Regions from separate parts of the Chryseobacterium sp. TQ-BC-N36 genome, predicted to be linked through region 2. Evidence: riboswitches for the same ligand, from Rfam matches in the RefSeq annotation. Region 2 holds a riboswitch; each other region holds the start of a gene.
What was found. Region 2 has a riboswitch for S-adenosylmethionine ahead of AC3FI7_RS14830 (TonB-dependent receptor plug domain-containing protein). Riboswitches for the same ligand answer to the same signal wherever they lie in the genome.

Region 1 (6,054 bases), 730 kb from region 2:
CCTGATTGCACAGCTTACCGGTCCTGTAAAATGGACACAATCTGTTCAGAATATGATTAAAGACGGTGCTTCTAACTTTGTAGAAGTAGGGCCGGGAAAAACCCTTCAGGGATTGATCAAAAAAATTGACGGATCAGTAGAAGCTGCTTCTGCCATCTAATTTAAAATATATGAGTGCGATATTTTCACCGGGCAAGCTTATGCTTACTTCAGAATATTTCGCAATCGATGGAGCTCTTGTCTTAGCGGTACCTACCAGGCTCGGACAAGAGTTTTTTTTTGAAGAAACGGATGATAAAAATTCTCTGATTATCTGGGAAGCCTATCATCAGAACATATTATGGTTGAAGGCTGTCATTGATTATAAAACCTGGCAGGTTCTGGAAACCAATATTCCATCAAGCGCTGAATTTATCACTCAAACCTTAAAGAATGTTCAGCAGCTTTCTCACATTAAATTCAAAACCGATCTTACTTATCACTTAAAAACGAATCTTCAGTTTCCTGCAGACTATGGTTTAGGGAGCAGCTCCACACTGATGACCAACCTTGCGGAATGGGCAGAGATTGATCCTTTTCATCTTAATACCATCAGCCTGGGAGGAAGCGGTTATGATATAGCTGTGGCAAAAGAAAAATCTGCTGTCCTTTTCCAGAGTAAACCTGAGATTAAATATGAAAAGGTCAATTTCAATCCTTCTTTTAAAAATGAACTGATTTTTATTCACCTGAATCAGAAACAGGACAGCAGGGAAGGAATCCGTTTTTACAAGTCAAAGAAGAAGTCCCAGGAACTGGTTAATCAATTTTCGGAAATCACAAAGAAAATAATGTTATGCGATGAATTGGAAAATTTTTCCGAATTAATGATGATTCATGAGCGAAAAATAGCTGATTTTCTTGAAATTCTCACAGTTAAAGAGAGATTATTCCCAGATTGTCCCTCATTTGTCAAAAGTTTGGGCGCATGGGGTGGAGATTTTGTAATGAGTGCAAAATTTGGGGGCTATAAGAACTATTTTTGGGAGAAAGGTTTTCCTGCAGTTTTTGAATGGTCAGATATAATTAATTTATAATCAGTAATTTACAAAACCGTTTTTTTGTTTGCCATTCTGACTTATATCAGTATATTTAAACCACCTTTAACAAATAATTAATATTATTTTTGTTGAAAGCAATAAAGAAATAGAAAATATAAGTAAAATGAAAAACACTAAAATCATCCATGATTTAGAAAAATTAGGGATTAAAGGAAACTATGAAGTAGTGTATAATCCTTCTTATGAAGAATTATATCAGGCTGAAGTTTCTCCTGAAAATCAAGGATTTGAGAAAGCTGAGCTTACAGAATCTGGCGCGGTATCAGTAAAAACAGGAATTTTCACAGGTCGTTCACCTAAAGACAGATATATTGTTCAGGATGATGTTACAAGAGATACAATTTTCTGGGATGGTAAAGTAAATTTACCTACTACTGCGGAAATTTTCGGGTCTTGTAAAGAACTAGTGATGAATCAGCTTTCTGAAGCTAAGAAAATTTATGTTGTGGATGCTTTCTGTGGTACGAATGCAGATACAAGACTTAAAGTAAGATTTATTGTTGAAGTAGCATGGCAGGCGCATTTCGTTACCAACATGTTCATTCGCCCTTCTCACTATGAACTTGAAAACTTCGGTGAGCCGGATTTCACCGTAATCAACGGATCAAAAACAACAAATCCTAACTGGGAGGCTCAGGGACTGAACTCTGAAAACTTCATTATGTTCAACCTTACTGAAAGGTTACAGATCATCGGAGGTACATGGTACGGAGGTGAAATGAAGAAAGGAATGTTTGCCATGATGAACTATTACCTGCCGTTAAAAGGTATGGCCTCAATGCACTGTTCTGCAAACGTAGGAGAAAAAGGTGATGTGGCTTTATTCTTTGGCCTTTCAGGAACTGGTAAAACTACCTTATCAGCAGATCCTAAGAGGTATCTTATCGGTGATGATGAGCATGGATGGGATAATAACGGAGTATTCAACTATGAAGGGGGATGTTATGCCAAAGTAATTGACTTATCGGAAGAAAAGGAACCGGATATTTTCAGGGCTATCAAGAGAGATGCACTTCTTGAAAACGTTGTGGTAAACAATGGAGTAGCTGATTACACAGATGGATCAATCACAGAAAATACAAGGGTTTCTTATCCAATCTATCATATCAATAAAATTGTATTGCCTTCTAAAGCAGGTCATGCTAAGAAGATTGTTTATCTTTCAGCAGATGCATTCGGTGTACTTCCTCCGGTTTCTATCCTGAACGAAGATCAGGCTCAATACCACTTCCTTTGCGGATATACATCAAAATTAGCCGGAACAGAAAGAGGAATTACGGAGCCGGAACCTTCTTTCTCACCTGCATTTGGTGAAGCATTCCTTACACTGCACCCAACAATGTATTCTAAAACACTGATTGGTAAAATGCAAGAACATGGTGCTAAAGCCTATCTGGTGAACACTGGTTGGAATGGTACCGGGAAAAGAATTTCTCTAAAAGATACGAGAGCAATCATCGATGCAATCATTGACGGTTCTATTGAAAACGCTCCTAAAACTCAGGTTCCGATCATGAACCTGGAAATTCCTACTGAATTACCTAATGTTTCTACGGGGATCTTAGATCCAAGAGATACATATGAAAATGCTTCAGAATGGGAAGAAAAAGCAAAAGATCTTGCTTCAAGATACATCAAAAATTTTGAGCAGTACTGTGATACTGAAGAAGGTAAGAAGTTAGTTGCTTCGGGGCCTCAGTTACAGGAACAGACTATCTAATAGTTATCAATAAGCATAAAAAGCCTCATCACTGATGGGGCTTTCTTTTATTAATATTTTTTACAGTTCTTAATCAACTCATTCTGTTCATCCAGTTTTAGGACTGTTGATTTGATTGATGCTTCAGTTAGATGTTTTATGATCATAAAATGTTTTGAAGAAAAATAGGATTCTTCATTCAATATTTTATCCAGATATTTTGGAGTGGTAAATGTCAGCCAATATTTTTCTTTATTGGAAAGTTCAATAGTGACTTCTATCGCATCAGATTCGGTATTCTCTATTTCATCATCAATATGGATGGATACAATTTTCGGCTCTTTCTCCAAGCTGAAATAAAACTTAGGATACCATCTGAGTTTTCCTTCATCATTACAGATTTTTATATTTCTCGGATTTGTTTCCTCAATAACATAAGATTTTCTCTTTGTTAATTGATTGGAGTAGTTTCCAATAGCATTACAGTAAATTTGATCCTTTATCTTCATTAATTATTTTATAACCATAAACATCTGTGAGAGCCTGTGCAATCCAGGAGCAAATAAAAAAATGTAAATTATTTTAAACTTAGTAAAGCTAATCGATATCCAGCCATCCCAAAGCCGGATAAAACAGCATCACTATTTGCCGCTGTTACAGATTTCTGCCTGAACTCTTCTCTTTTGTAGATATTGCTGATGTGAACCTCAACCTTGGGTTTTCTGATATTTTTTAAACAGTCTGCAATCGCATACGAATAATGAGTATAAGCCCCAGGATTGATCACAACTGCATCAAAGTCATCTTCCTGAAGTCTGTTGATAAGCTCTCCTTCAATATTTGACTGGTAATATTTTAATTCATAAGAGGTAAACTCGGATCTTAAAACTTCCAAATAGCTTTCCATGGAGACGTTACCATAGATTTCCGGTTCTCTTGTGCCTAACAGATTGAGGTTAGGGCCATTGATGATCAAAACTTTCATACCATAAAATTAAAAACTTTTTTCCATTAAGTCTCAAAAAAAACTCTAGGGAATCTGCTTTTTTTTAATTGAATTATTGATAATGATATTTATCATGTTTAAGAAAATGATAATGTGCTTAACTCGTTAATGTCATGGAGTTTATTCAAAAATTAAGTTAATTTCTGAAAATTTATCATGAAAAATAAATAAGTCTACTTGTTTTGTAGACTAAAAGTTTTTAGCTTTGCAGACATATTTCGATCGGCTTATAAAGAAAGATGGAGGGAACTGACCCTGTGAAATCTTAACAACCTACCTGTGGAGGCAAGGTGTTACATTCAGCCTTTTAAGGGAAAATAAGCATTTGGTTTTCGTATTTATCGATGCCCTTTGCTGAATATTCGGCAAAGGGCTAAATTTTAATATATGATAAATAAAATTGATTATGATTAATAAAAATTCATTTAATTCTAAAGTGTGGATCCCTCCGGTTGCTGCATTTTTTCTTGGAATTGCCAGCGTACAGGCACAGAATTCCAGGCTGAAACAAGATAGTCTTCATGAAAAAGAAATTGATGAAGTAGTGGTGGTAGCCTACGGAAAAGCAAAAAGAAACAGCTATACCGGTTCTTTGGCTACGATTTCCAGCGATAAGATCAATAACAGACCTGTAACCAATATTACCAAAGCATTAGAAGGGCAGGTTGCAGGAATTCAGACGACAAGTGCATCGGGCCAGCCAGGAGCCGTTTCTACCATACGGATCAGAGGAATTGGCTCAATAAGCGCTTCCAGTGATCCTTTATATGTAGTGGATGGGATTCCTTTTGACGGTAACCTGAATTCTATAAGCCCAAGCGATATAGAATCTATCAGTGTGCTGAAAGATGCTACAGCAAGTGCTTTGTATGGTTCAAGAGGAGCAAACGGGATTATCATTATTACTACAAAATCTGGTAAAAAAGGAGAATCAAAAGTTAATTTTAACATCAGTCAGGGATTCTCCGGAAGAGCAGTAAAAGATTATCAACAGGTCAGTACGGATCAGTATTTCCAATTATACTGGGAGGCATTGAGAAACGGATATCAGTCTGGTAAAGTGAATGCTCAGCAAGCTGCTCAGATGGCTACTGACAATCTTGTTTCAACACTTGGTATCAATCCTTATGGAACGGCCTATCCAAAACCGGTAGGAACAGATGGAAAGCTATTGCCCGGCGCTTCACCACTCTGGAATGATGACTGGAGAGATATTTTACAGAGAGTGGCATCAAGAAATCAGGTAGATCTCGATATCAGCGGGGGAAGTGAGAAAAGTAACTACTTCTTTTCCCTTGGTTATCTGGATGACAAAGGGATGGCTATTGAATCTGGTTTTAAAAGGTATAATACCCGATTAAAGGTCAATTCTGAAGTTAAAAAATGGTTGAATGTTGGGGTAAACTTAAGCTATACTAACAGTATTCAGCAGGCGCCGACTTCCTCGGATTCAAAGGCCAGTAATATCATCAATGCGGCAAGATTCATTCCTTCATTCTATCCTTATTATGAAAGAAATGCAGATGGAGCTTATGTTTTGGGCGCAGATGGAAATCCGGTTTATGATTTTGGAAAATACAGGCCTACCAATGCTCTTCAGAATCAGAATGCCGCTGCGACCCTGCCATTAGATAAAAACGAAAATAAAGAAGATAACTTCTCAGGAAAAGGATTCATGGAATTTACTTTCCTGCCGGAACTCAAATTCAAAACGAGTTTTTCTGTTGATCTGGTGAATTATAACGGACATTATTATTCAAATCCACTGCTTGGACAAGGGGCTGAAATTGGGGGTTCGGTGACGAAAACGAATACCAGAACGCTTTCGTATACAACCAGTAATATTCTGACGTATGATAAAAAGTTTGGAAAAAATCACATTAATGCATTAGCAGGACATGAATTCTATAAGTACGATTATCAGACGATTTCCGGGACCAGAAGCCAATTTTCTCTGCCATACTATTATGAGCCGGACGCTGCTTCTCTGCTGGGAAGTTTCAGTGGAAACAGCAATAAATTAAGCCTGTTGAGTTTCCTGGGAAAAGTTGAATATGATTATAACAATACCTATTTCCTATCTGCATCAGGAAGGGCAGACAGCTCTTCAAGATTTGCGAAAGATAACAGATGGGGGAGATTCTGGTCAGTAGGAGGTTCATGGAAAATATCCAATGAAGAATTTGTTAAGAGCTTGAACGTCTTCAATCAGTTGACATTACGTGCCAGCTATGGAGGTCAGGGAAATG
Region 2 (6,054 bases):
AGATCTGTTATCACGCGGCTGTTAAGGATGAAGTGCTCTGTACTTCCTGTTACCCCATCAAAGTTAGCATCCACAACATCTGCATCGGTCACTTTACCAAAGAAAGAATTACGCAGTACGAAAGTAAAACCGGAAACTCTTATAGTATTGCCCAATGTAGCTTTTACACGGGGTACAGCTTCTTCAAAATATATTCTGTTGGGCTCTGAAAAATAATTATTGATCTGACTTACCAGTTTAGGAGATGCATGAATATCCCCTATTCTTTTGGTCTGATTAAAGTTGATTCCCAGGTTATTCTCCAAAGAAACCCCTGATGAGATTTTTGAGTTCTGGGAAATGGTAATATCCAACCCTTTTGTCTGAGAATCTACGGCATTGGCAAAGAAATTGGCTGCGCTGGCTCTTGCGAGATCAAAAGCATCCTGTAGAACGGCCTGATCTGAGCCAGGAGTAAAACTACCATCAGGACGGTAGAAAAGATCAGTCAGTACGACTCTGTCTTTAATCTTTATTAAGTAAGCATCTGCTGTAAAGGTCAGGCTTAATGCCGGGATCTTCCATGTAATTCCTGTGCTGTAGGATTGTGAGGTCTCCTGTTTTAATTTTGGAATACCCAATGCCTGTGCAGCCTCAGAATTATTTCTGAAAGTACCTACCTGTGTTGTCTTTCCCTGCTGAATCAGCGTAGAGGTAGAACTGTAATAGATTTGAGCCAATGAAGGTGCTCTGAACCCTGTAGAAACAGCACCTCTCCAGTTGAGATTGGAAGCCAGTTTTACATTGGTTGCCACCTTATAATTGAACGTAGACCCGAAGTCTGAATAATTCTCATATCGTACAGCCCCTTCCAACAGCCATCTGTCCGTAATTTCCAGTTCTGCATCGGCATAAGCTGCAATACTGTTTCTGTTACCGGAGACTGCATTTTCAGGGCTGAATCCCGGAAAAACCTGAGCTCCTGCGGGTCTTACACTTCCAAAAAAATCGGTTACCTTTTGATTTTCAGGAGTTTTAGATGTCACTACACGGCCATAGATATCATAAGAAGCATAAGAATTTTCTTTTCCAGCATTTACTTTATAATTTTCGTGTCGGTATTCACCACCAAATGCAATGTTCAACCCTTTCAGGACATCATATTTTTTGGAGAAATCCAGGTTGACGGTATTTTGTGAAAACTCAGATCCTCCGGCATCAAAAGTTCTTGGAGAACCATCTGTAAGGGATGCATTAAAAGTATTGACAACACCAAAACCGAAAACATTTTTCCCGAATGTATTACTGAAATCCACATTCCATCCATTCCATTTTCCTTTAATTCCGGCAGCAAGGGAATAATCATTTACGGTGGCTTCTATCTGGGGCAGATATCCATTGGGGGTAATTCCATTGATATTTCTTTCATTATTCGGAAGCCTGTAAAATCCTCCCGCATTTCCAAGACGGTAACTGTAGCCTCCAAATGAATAAACTTTCCATTCATCATTAACAGGAATTTCAGAGTTGAAAAAGAGCTGTCCGGACTGTAGTTTTGACTGCCCGGCTCTCAGACTGAAATCTTTTCTCTCCAATCCCCTGTAATTAAGCTCCTGGGAGGTAAAATCTTTACCCAATATTTTTTGAAGCTCAGAAATGCTGTTTGCTCCCGATATTTGAGTTTGAAAATCATTCCCGAAATAATCTACTTTGGTGGCATACTGTTTAATGGTGTTGATAATTTGCTGAGTGTTGGGAGTATTGGTAATATTTTTATAGAGTCCATCAATATTCACTCCATCCTGTAATGCTCTGTAATTAATAGCATTATAAGCATTGAAGATATCACCTTCTCTCACTCCGGCTCTGGAATAAGGATCACGGTATTGAGCAGAACCGGTAACATTAAAAAATCCGGTTTTTCCTATTTTAGCTCCGTAATTGAGATCTACAGAAATCGTCTGCCCGTCTACTCCTCCGGAGAAATTATTGGTAACAGGAGAAGCATATCCTCCTAAAAATACCTGTCCGGAAAGCCCCAATCTTTTTTTCAGCCCAAGGTTTATCACTCCCGCAATAGCATCAGATCCATACTGCGCAGAAGCCCCATCCCTTAAAACCTCTATTTTTTCTAATGCAAAAGCAGGAATAGCATTAAGATCTGTTCCCACAGAACCTCTTCCGGGAGTAAGGGTAACATTAATAAGCGAAGACTGATATCTTCTTTTTCCATTGAGTAAAACTAAAACCTGATCCGGTCCTAATCCCCGCAGGAGAGCTGGGTCTACAAAATCAGTCCCGTCATTCACTGTGTGAGAGGTGGATGAAAATGAGGGTACGATATAATTTAAAGCCTGACTGATATTGTTAGACGGACTTTGTTTTAAAATTTTTGATATATTAATGATATCTACCGGCACAGGAGTATCTGTAAGCGATCTCCCCGAACCTCTTGATCCAAGGATGACCACATCATCTATTTTTTTAGATTGTAAGGTATCTGTCTGCGCATAATAAAATGTAGAAATAAGCGCAATAGAAGGGATAAAAATTCTTTTTTTAAAATTTTGCATAGCGTATGTTGTGTTTTTTGTTGTTAAAAATTGTTTTTTGAGCAATACACATCCTGTAACCCTATATACTAAGGTTACCATAAATTCCGGAATGTTGTATTATTTTTTAGAAATAGAAAAGGCTAGAAACAACAACACATGCGCATGTAGAAATGGCATGAGAACATATCAGAATAATGAAGATTTACTTCATGATCTGAAGAATAAAAAAATACTGATGTTGGGGGATTTCCCTTGTCTTTAAACATTTGATTCTAACTTTAAAACAAAAATTCAAGATGGGAGTAATGATAGAATGATAAACATTTTTTCCGGTAGATCCGGCTTATCGATTGCAGCACCTTGCTTGTTTTTGCAGGTTGCTATCCCATCTAGAGATTCTTGATAATTACCTGGCAAAGATATAATTATTTCGGAAATAAAAAAATATTTAGCCTAATTTTTCGATTTTCAACATTTTAGCGTAACAAATTATCTTTTTCAGCGTCTAACCTGATAACAGTAAAAACATTATGAAAAAAACGATTTTCGCTTTATCTTTATTAAGTTCTGTTTTTGTTTTTTCACAGGAAAAAAATAATAAACCTCAGGAAAAGCAAATTGAAGGCGTAGTGATCACCAAAACTAAAAAAGCCGTTGAACAAAAAGCAGACCGTACTATTTTTGACTTTTCTGAGCAGCCTCAGCTGAACAACGGAAATGTTCTGGAAGGGATAAAAAAGCTTCCAGGGCTTGTATCTACCGATATTGCAGGAATGATGTACCAGGGAAAAATGCTGGAAGTATACCTTAACGGAAGACCATTGAACATTACCTCCAATGAATTGAACTCCTTCCTTGAAGGGATGCCGGCCAACTCTGTAGAAAGAATAGAAGTAATCACGCAGCCAGGCGCAGAATTTCCGGCAACTTCCGGAGGTGCCATCATGAACATCATCACCAACAAAAACGCAAACAAATACTTAACGGCTACTTATTCAGGAAATTATTCTTTTACAAATTATGACCAATACAGAAGCAGAACTACAAATTCCGTTAATTTAAATGCGAGAAATAAATATTTCGGATGGCAGCTGAATGTAGGGCAGAATTATCGTGAAAGTATGCTGAACGGCCAGCAGGACGAGCTTTTAACAAGTCATACCGATCGATACGGACGTGGATATTTTGCAAAATCCGGATTAACTTTCGATTTGGGACAGGACAGGTTATTACTAAACTACGATATTTACCACAATAATAATGACAACTATACTTTAAGTGACGGGCATGGAGATTTACCTTTCAGAAGAGATCCGAAGGATTTAAGAGAAGCTTTTTATACTTCTTCTGACGTTGCCCATACCAATAATTTGAGACAGGAAGCTGTGGTAACGTATCAGAAACGTTTTGCTGATAAATCTCAAAAACTGGACTTCCAGTTTGGATATACGAGATCAGACAGCAAGTTTTCTCAGGACAATTATTTTCAGGATGGAACATTTGTAAACGATCCCACTGAGCCCCTTGACAGCCCTACCAATGGATTAAAAGACATTCTGAACAATAAATCTGTGATGAATATTGCCAACTTTAAAGTAGATTATGCCCAGCCTATCAAGCTTCTTGACGGAGGGAAAGTAAGCTTTGGTGGTCTATATGAAAGACAGGATTATCACACTGAAAGTTTTGGTTTGACCAATCTTGAATATCAGAGACAGACCGCTTCAACCTATTTAGAATTCCAGGCTAAGCTGAAAAAGTTTGATTTCACATTGGGTTCACGTGCAGAAAACTATGATATTTCCGGGATAACAAGGTATTTTGATAAAGATGCAAAACTGGTGGAGGCCAATTTGATTCCTTTCAATAAATTTAAGTTTTTTCCGAATGCAAGCGTACAGTATAACATGATGAATCAGGTTTATATTGCCGCGAATTACAACAGAAAAATCAGCCTGCCAAGTATTTCTGCCCTGAACCCGAATAACGTAACATTCTCCGGGCCAAGTACAGAAGTAAACGGTAACCCGAATCTCCAGCCTACTATTTTTGATAATTATGAATTGAAAATATCAGCTTTTGATTATGCGTTTATTGGGTACAGTGTAAGCTCAGCAAGCAATCAGGTAGCACAGATCATCCGAAAAGACGGAAGAAAACTCTTCAATGAGCAGGTGAATATTTCGAATATGAAAATTCACAACTTCAATGTTGGGCTACCGGTTCCTTTTATGATTTTCAGCAAGCCTTTGAGTGAGATCATGAAATTCGATTTCAATCCTGACAAAATCAACTTCATGTACTTATACGCCGGCTATCAGAAACATGAAATCGATAATCTGAATAATAAAGGATTCTGGATTTTCAATATCATGACGCAGATTATTTTGCCTAAAAATATCAAACTGACGGCCAATTACAGTTATCTGACTCCTAAAGCAGGATATTTCTACTTCACTGCAGAGAAGCCGTTCAACAACTCTTTTGATATTACATTAACGAAAAAGTTTATGAACAACCGTCTGACACTTTCTGTTTTTGCCAATGATATTTTCAACGGACAGGTGATGCAGGTACGTTCTAATCCGCCATCAGGAAATCCAGTGATGATCTACAGTAAGTATGACACAAGAAACTTCGGACTTTCCATCAACTATAAAATCCCAACAAGGAATAAACTGGCAAAAGAGGATCCGAATATTTTAAATCAGACCAAAAAAGAAGATACCGGAGGTGTAATGCAGCAGGCACAGTAATTCTTCTTTACAATATATAAATAAAAATAGGCGTAAAATGATTTGTTTGCGCCTATTTTTTTATTTGTTGGATAAGTTTTGGCTAAAGCCAATGGAAGAATATTAACAGATTAAAATGGGCTAAAGCCAGTTCCTATGGATATTGAATTAGTATTATTTGTAAAAACATTTGTGACATTAGTGTTCATCTATATCAAAAATCGATCGTCTGAAATCTCCAGTTCAGTGTGTCTACCAATGTCAGCTGATTAACACTCACCGGAAGATCTGTAATAATTTTCAGGGTTTGAAGCGCCATCATACTTCCTATTACTCCGGGAAGAGCTCCCAATACCCCAAGGCTGTCGCAATCCGGTATATCTTCATCAAATGGCGGCTCCGGGAAAATATTTCTGAGGTTTTTACTTCCATTATGATTAAATACGGCAACCTGCCCTGCAAAACCTAAGATACTCCCGTAAACAAGCGTTTTTTTCAGTTGCACACAGGTATCATTCACCAGATATCTTGTTGAAAAACTGTCTGAACCGTCAATAATAATATCATATTGAGCAAGGATTTCTTCGGCATTATCTTCATTGATTTTTTTTTCAATCCCTTTGAATATAACCTGATGATTGAGTTCTTTTACAAAGGTTTCAGCACTCCTTACTTTGGATAATCCTACTCTGTTTTCCGTATGGATAATCTGCCGGTTCAGATTATGAAGTTCAACCTCATCAAAATCTGCAACACCTAAAGTTCCTACCCCTGCAGCAGCCAGA
Region 3 (6,054 bases), 880 kb from region 2:
AAGATAATGCTCAAAAAACTTGATCGCCATATCTTCATATACCTGATAATATTGAGCAAGTTCCATTGCAATGCGCATCATATTCAATGCATACATGGCCATCCAGCTTGTTCCGTCAGCCTGTTCAAGATGTTGGCCATCCTTTAATTCTATATTTCGGTCAAAAGCACCGATATTATCAAGGCCAAGGAAGCCCCCGCCAAAGATATTTTTGCCGTTTTTGTCTTTTCGGTTTACCCACCATGTGAAATTAAGAAGCAGTTTCTGGAATACTTTCTCTAAGAATAATAAATCCGGTTTTCCATTATTTTTTTCATCAATTTTAAAAACACGGAAGCATGACCAGGCATGCACAGGCGGATTTACATCACTCATATTCCACTCATAGGCAGGAAGCTGTCCGTTAGGATGCATATACCATTCTTTGGTAAGCAATAAAAGCTGTCCCTTAGCAAATTCAGCATCAATGATAGAAAAAGGAACACAGTGAAATGCCAGATCCCACGTCGCATACCATGGATATTCCCATTTGTCAGGCATGGAAATAATATCCTTGTTGTGGAGATGATTCCATTCCGTATTTCTTACATATTCGTTGAAGTTTCTTGGAGCTTCAAAGTTAGGATCTCCTTTTAGCCATTTTCCAATATTGTAATGATAGAATTGTTTATTCCAGAGAAGCCCGGCAAAAGCCTGTCTCTGAACATTTCTTTCATCTTCACTGACGGTATCATTCTGAATTTCGCTATAAAACTCTTCAGCTTCGGCTTGCCTTACACTAAAAATAGTATCAAAATTTTCAAAAGGTTCATCTTTTTCCTCAGGACATAGTCTGAATTCAAAAACTTTTGATTCCCCTGAACCCACAGTTTCATCTATAAGGAAAGAGGCTTTTGTTCCTTTTTTTTCAGGATTTATGGTGTTCGTTTGATGGGTAATAAAATTATTTATCCCATCTTTGAAATAGGTGTTTTCAACAACGGGAGCTCCATAAAGCTTTGAAGTATTCGTCTCATTATCACAAAATGCAGTTTCTGCATTTGTATTTCTGGAATAAAGCTTTTTGATTGAAATACTGTCATGGACTATAGTAATGCTTCCGTCATGGGAAGCACTCAGCTCTGCCTTGTAGGTATTATATCCCCATTTCCAGTTATTTCTGAACCATACAGTAGGAGCCACCACTATAGGGGCATCATGCTGGCTTCGGTTGCAGATCGTTACTCTGGCCAGAATATCATTGTGATCGGCCTTACAGTATTCAATGAAAATATCGAAATACTCATCATTATCAAAAATACCGGTATCGAAAAGCTCATATTCAGGTTCTTTTTTGCCGCGTTTTCCATTCTCAATAAGAATATCATCATACGGAAACTCATTGATCGGATATTTGTAAACCATCTTCATATAGCTATGAGTAGGTGTATTATCCAGATAATAAAAGATTTCTTTGATGTCTTCCCCATGATTTCCCTGAGGATTGCTCAAACCAAAGAATCGTTCTTTTACCATTTTATCTTTCTTGTTCCAGAACGAAAAGGCAAAACATAAAAGCTGCTTTACATCAGAAATTCCGGCAATACCTTCTTCACCCCAGCGGTAAGCATAGCTTTCAGCATTATTATGATTGGTAAAATTCCAGGCATTCCCGTTCGGGCTATAATCTTCGCGTACATTTCCCCACTGCCGGTTGCTTACATAAGGTCCCCAGTTTTTCCATTTGGTATCTTGTAATCTTTCTTTTTCGGCGGTCATATCTCATCATTTTTCCATACGAAGTTAGTTTTTTTGACAGGTAATTCCAATTTTTTTCATCTGAATAATTATTAATATGGGCTTGAAATACTTGTATTTAAGGGCTTTTTTAAATATTAAAATAATTTTTTTTTGAAATTGAAAGAAAAGAATTACCTTTGCACCATTCGTTCATTCAAATATTGAAAATGTTATCAAGAAAGGTTGAGGGATTAGACCCTATGAAACCTTAGCAACCCTTTGCGCAAGCAAAGAAGGTGCTACGTTCTACCAAAAATAATTTTGGACAGATAACTCACTGAAGTTCTTTTCAGCCATTTCCTGTGGCATTTTCAATTGTATTAAACATAATAGAATTGAAAACAGAACTAAACTATATTAATCTTACGTATCAAACTTATTCCCAAAAGGAATACAATATCTCATTAAGCTATCAGCTTTTTGGGAAAGATCTGTTTACAGCGCCCGTCATTTTAATCAATCATGCTCTTACCGGAAACTCAAATGTGTCCGGAGAAAAAGGCTGGTGGAAGCAGCTGGTAGGAGAAAATCAGATTGTTGATACCGATCAATATACTGTTCTGTGTTTCAACATACCCGGAAACGGTTATGACAATTTTTTAATTGAAGACTATGAAGACTTTACCCCTTCAGATATCGCTGCGATATTCCTGAAAGGGCTTGAAGCTTTACAGATCAAAAAACTATATGCCATTATCGGAGGCTCTCTGGGAGGAGGAATTGCCTGGGAAATGCTTGCCCAGCAGCCGGATCTCGCAGAGATATTTATTCCCATTGCCTGCGATTACAGAACGCACGATTGGCTTCACTCACAATGTCTGGTTCAGAAATTCTTATTAAATGATAAAGAAGAACCATTACAGAAAGCGAGAATTCATGCCATGTTGTGTTACAGAACACCGCAGTCACTCAATGACAGATTTCAAAACCAATATAACCAGGAAAAACAGCGCCTGGAATCAGAAGACTGGCTGATTTATCATGGTAATGCTCTAAACGAAAGGTTTAGTTTAAAAGCTTATAAACTGATGAATCATCTCCTGATGAATATAAATGCTGATGAAACAGCACTGGAGAACATACAGGCACGAATGCGCATGATCTCCGTAGATTCAGACTTATTTTTCCCGGCTTCTGAAATCCGGATGTGTTTTGAAAACTTAAAAGAGAAAAATAAGGATGTTTCTTATCACGAGATCCAATCTATACACGGGCATGATGCCTTCCTAATGGAATATCAACAATTAAATAATATCATAAAAAACATTTTACAGGAAAAATGAAAAATGCTAACGAAATAAAATTTTTGAAGAACAGATCAATCGTCAAATTTGAAGGAGAAGATTTCCTGGGAGAAATAGGGATTGACGGACGAATTTTTAAAGCGCTTACCTTAGCGCGTATCAGTGTAGGAGTAATTTCTCAACAGGCCATCGAAAACGGAATTTCTATTCTGGTTCACGAAAACGATGCCGAAAAGGCAGTGGCTTGTCTTATTGATGAATTTGAAGCAGAAAGAAAGTCAGGAAAAGTTTCCCAGATCTATAGTATCAATAATGTTTCTGTGATCGGTTTTGTAGCAGAAGATTTTAATAAAGTCTTTGCTGAACTGGCAAGAAATAATGTTTTTCCGTTGCTGTTAAACCAGATAGCAGGCGAAAACAGAGTTAATATCGTAGTGACTTCTTCGCAGGATGAGAAAACAAGAAATATTATAGAATCTGAAATTTTCAAAAAGCCCAAGACGGTTCATCTGGCCATCATTGGTCACGGAAATGTAGGAAAAACCCTGATAGAGCAAGTACTTGAATCTGCTGAAGAAATTAAAAAACGTAAAAAAATAGACCTTAAAGTAGTTGCGGTAGCCAATTCAAAGAAAATTGCCTTCAACAAAAAGGGGTTTGATGCCAATTGGGGGGATGAGGTTTTGACAGCGCAACATCCGTCCAACGTTGAAGAATTAATCAATTTCTCCAACGAAAACCAACTTGAGAATCTAATCGTTGTGGATAATACGGCAAGCAAGGATTTTGTAAAAAACTATCATGCTTTAGCAGAAAACGGATTCGATCTTGTTTCTTCCAACAAGATTTTCAATACTCTTCCGATAGAGGAGTACAGAAAACTAAGATATACGTTGAACAAAAATAACAGACGTTATCTGTATGAAACCAATGTAGGTGCAGGATTACCATTAATTGACACCATCAAATTATTACATCTTTCAGGAGAAAATATAACCAGAATTAAAGGCGTATTCTCCGGAACGCTAAGTTATGTTTTCAATAATTTTTCTTTAAGGAACGATAAATTTTCAACCATCATTAATGAAGCTCTGGAAAAAGGATACACAGAACCAGATCCGAGAGAAGATTTATCAGGAAATGATGTTGCAAGAAAATTACTGATCCTGGCGAGAGAATTAGACTTGATCAACGAGTTCGGAGATATCAATATTCAGAATCTGGTTCCGGAAACCTTATTGGAGGTTTCAAAATCAGAATTCCTTTCCAGACTGGAAGAACTGGACGAAGAATACCAGAAAATAAAAGAAAATCAGGAACCTGACCATGTATTGAGATACGTGGGTGATTTACATGGTGATCTGCAGAAGGATAAAGGGGAACTGGATGTAAAATTGGTTTCTGTTCCTGCAACTTCTGCATTAGGACAGCTGAAAGGTTCAGATTCAATCTTTGAAATCTATACAGAAAGCTACGGAGAAAATCCGATCGTGATTATGGGAGCCGGAGCCGGAGCAAAGGTAACGGCCAGAGGAGTATTTGGGGATATTTTAAGAGTAAGTGAAACGAAATAATATTTAATGTAACAATCTACCAATTTAGCAGCGTAACAATTACTGTAATTGTCATTCTTGGCATGGAAAGAATATTATTGTTAAACTGTTAGATTGATACATTGGTAAATTGACAAATTAAAACTATATGGAAAATTTTGAAACATCAGCAATAAGAACCCAGACTGAAAGAACTCAGTTTGACGAGCATTCTACGCCGCTATATCTTACCTCCAGTTTTATATTTCAGGATGCGGAAGATATGAGAGCAAGCTTTGCAGAAGAAAAACCTAAAAATTTATACAGCCGTTTCTCCAATCCAAATGTAACAGAATTTACAGATAAGATCGCTAAAATGGAAGGGGCAGAAGCAGGATATGCCTTTGCGACAGGAATGGCAGCCATCTATTCTACATTTGCAGCTTTGTTAAATGCGGGTGATCATATCGTAAGCTGTCAGTCTGTATTCGGGTCGACACACACCTTGTTCACCAAATATTTCCCAAAATGGAATATTGAAACTTCTTATTTCAAAGCAGAAGATGCAGCGAATGTTGAACAATATATCAAACCTAATACAAAGATCTTATACCTTGAAACCCCTACCAATCCGGCTATTGAAATTCTGGATCTTGAGTTTTTCGGTCAGATCGCCAAAAAACATAATCTTATATTTGTTGTAGATAACTGTTTTGCAACACCTTATCTTCAGCAGCCAATCAAATATGGTGCAGATATTGTTGTACACTCAGCAACAAAGCTGATTGACGGTCAGGGAAGGGTATTAGGAGGAATAGCTGTAGGAAAAGAAGATCTGATCAGAGAAATTTATCTTTTTGCAAGAAATACAGGACCTGCATTGTCTCCTTTTAATGCATGGGTATTATCAAAAAGTTTTGAAACACTGGCTATCCGTGTAGAAAAACACTGCGAAAATGCATTGAAGGTAGCTGAGTTCTTAGAAAGTCATCCGAATGTAGAGCTCGTAAAATATCCATTTCTTAAATCCCACCCAAGTTATGAAGTCGCCAAAAAGCAGATGAAGCTTGGAGGAAATATCGTAGCCTTTGAAATAAAAGGCGGAATAGAAGGCGGAAGAGCCTTTTTAGATAAGATACAGATGTGTTCACTGTCTGCCAACTTAGGTGATACAAGAACGATCGTTACGCATCCGGCATCCACTACACACTCCAAGCTTTCAGACGAAGAAAGAAATGAAGTAGGGATTACAGCAGGATTGGTGCGCTGCTCAGTAGGTTTGGAAAATGTAGAGGATATCATTGCGGACCTTAAGCAGGCGTTGGATTAATTCAATAGAAACAGAATTTAATCAAACATTTAAAAATGAAAAATTCAGAACAATTATATAAAGCTCTATCCGAAAGAATTTTAATTCTTGACGGTGCCATGGGAACGATGCTTCAGAGGTATAAGTTTGAAGAAGAAGATTACCGCGGAGAGCGTTTCAAGGATTGGGA

Region 1: linked by a shared signal. The riboswitch ahead of AC3FI7_RS18200 (SusC/RagA family TonB-linked outer membrane protein) and the one ahead of AC3FI7_RS14830 (TonB-dependent receptor plug domain-containing protein) in region 2 are both predicted to bind S-adenosylmethionine.
Region 3: linked by a shared signal. The riboswitch ahead of AC3FI7_RS18950 (alpha/beta fold hydrolase) and the one ahead of AC3FI7_RS14830 (TonB-dependent receptor plug domain-containing protein) in region 2 are both predicted to bind S-adenosylmethionine.

What each region holds. Positions count from the first base shown of each region.
Region 1 covers NZ_CM178175.1:4,055,999-4,062,052, forward strand. Annotated here, with positions in the region: gene fabD (ACP S-malonyltransferase) at 1-160, shown strand, start outside; gene AC3FI7_RS18180 (GYDIA family GHMP kinase) at 171-1,076, shown strand; gene pckA (phosphoenolpyruvate carboxykinase (ATP)) at 1,204-2,820, shown strand; gene AC3FI7_RS18190 (hypothetical protein) at 2,871-3,308, opposite strand; gene AC3FI7_RS18195 (type II 3-dehydroquinate dehydratase) at 3,377-3,784, opposite strand; SAM riboswitch class I at 4,030-4,129, shown strand; gene AC3FI7_RS18200 (SusC/RagA family TonB-linked outer membrane protein) at 4,212-6,054, shown strand, end outside.
Region 2 covers NZ_CM178175.1:3,327,929-3,333,982, forward strand. Annotated here, with positions in the region: gene AC3FI7_RS14830 (TonB-dependent receptor plug domain-containing protein) at 1-2,552, opposite strand, end outside; SAM-I-IV-variant riboswitch at 2,848-2,945, opposite strand; gene AC3FI7_RS14835 (outer membrane beta-barrel protein) at 3,065-5,290, shown strand; gene AC3FI7_RS14840 (HesA/MoeB/ThiF family protein) at 5,484-6,054, opposite strand, start outside.
Region 3 covers NZ_CM178175.1:4,206,590-4,212,643, forward strand. Annotated here, with positions in the region: gene AC3FI7_RS18945 (MGH1-like glycoside hydrolase domain-containing protein) at 1-1,758, opposite strand, end outside; SAM riboswitch class I at 1,947-2,055, shown strand; gene AC3FI7_RS18950 (alpha/beta fold hydrolase) at 2,115-3,062, shown strand; gene AC3FI7_RS18955 (ACT domain-containing protein) at 3,059-4,597, shown strand; gene AC3FI7_RS18960 (O-succinylhomoserine sulfhydrylase) at 4,725-5,885, shown strand; gene AC3FI7_RS18965 (homocysteine S-methyltransferase family protein) at 5,921-6,054, shown strand, end outside.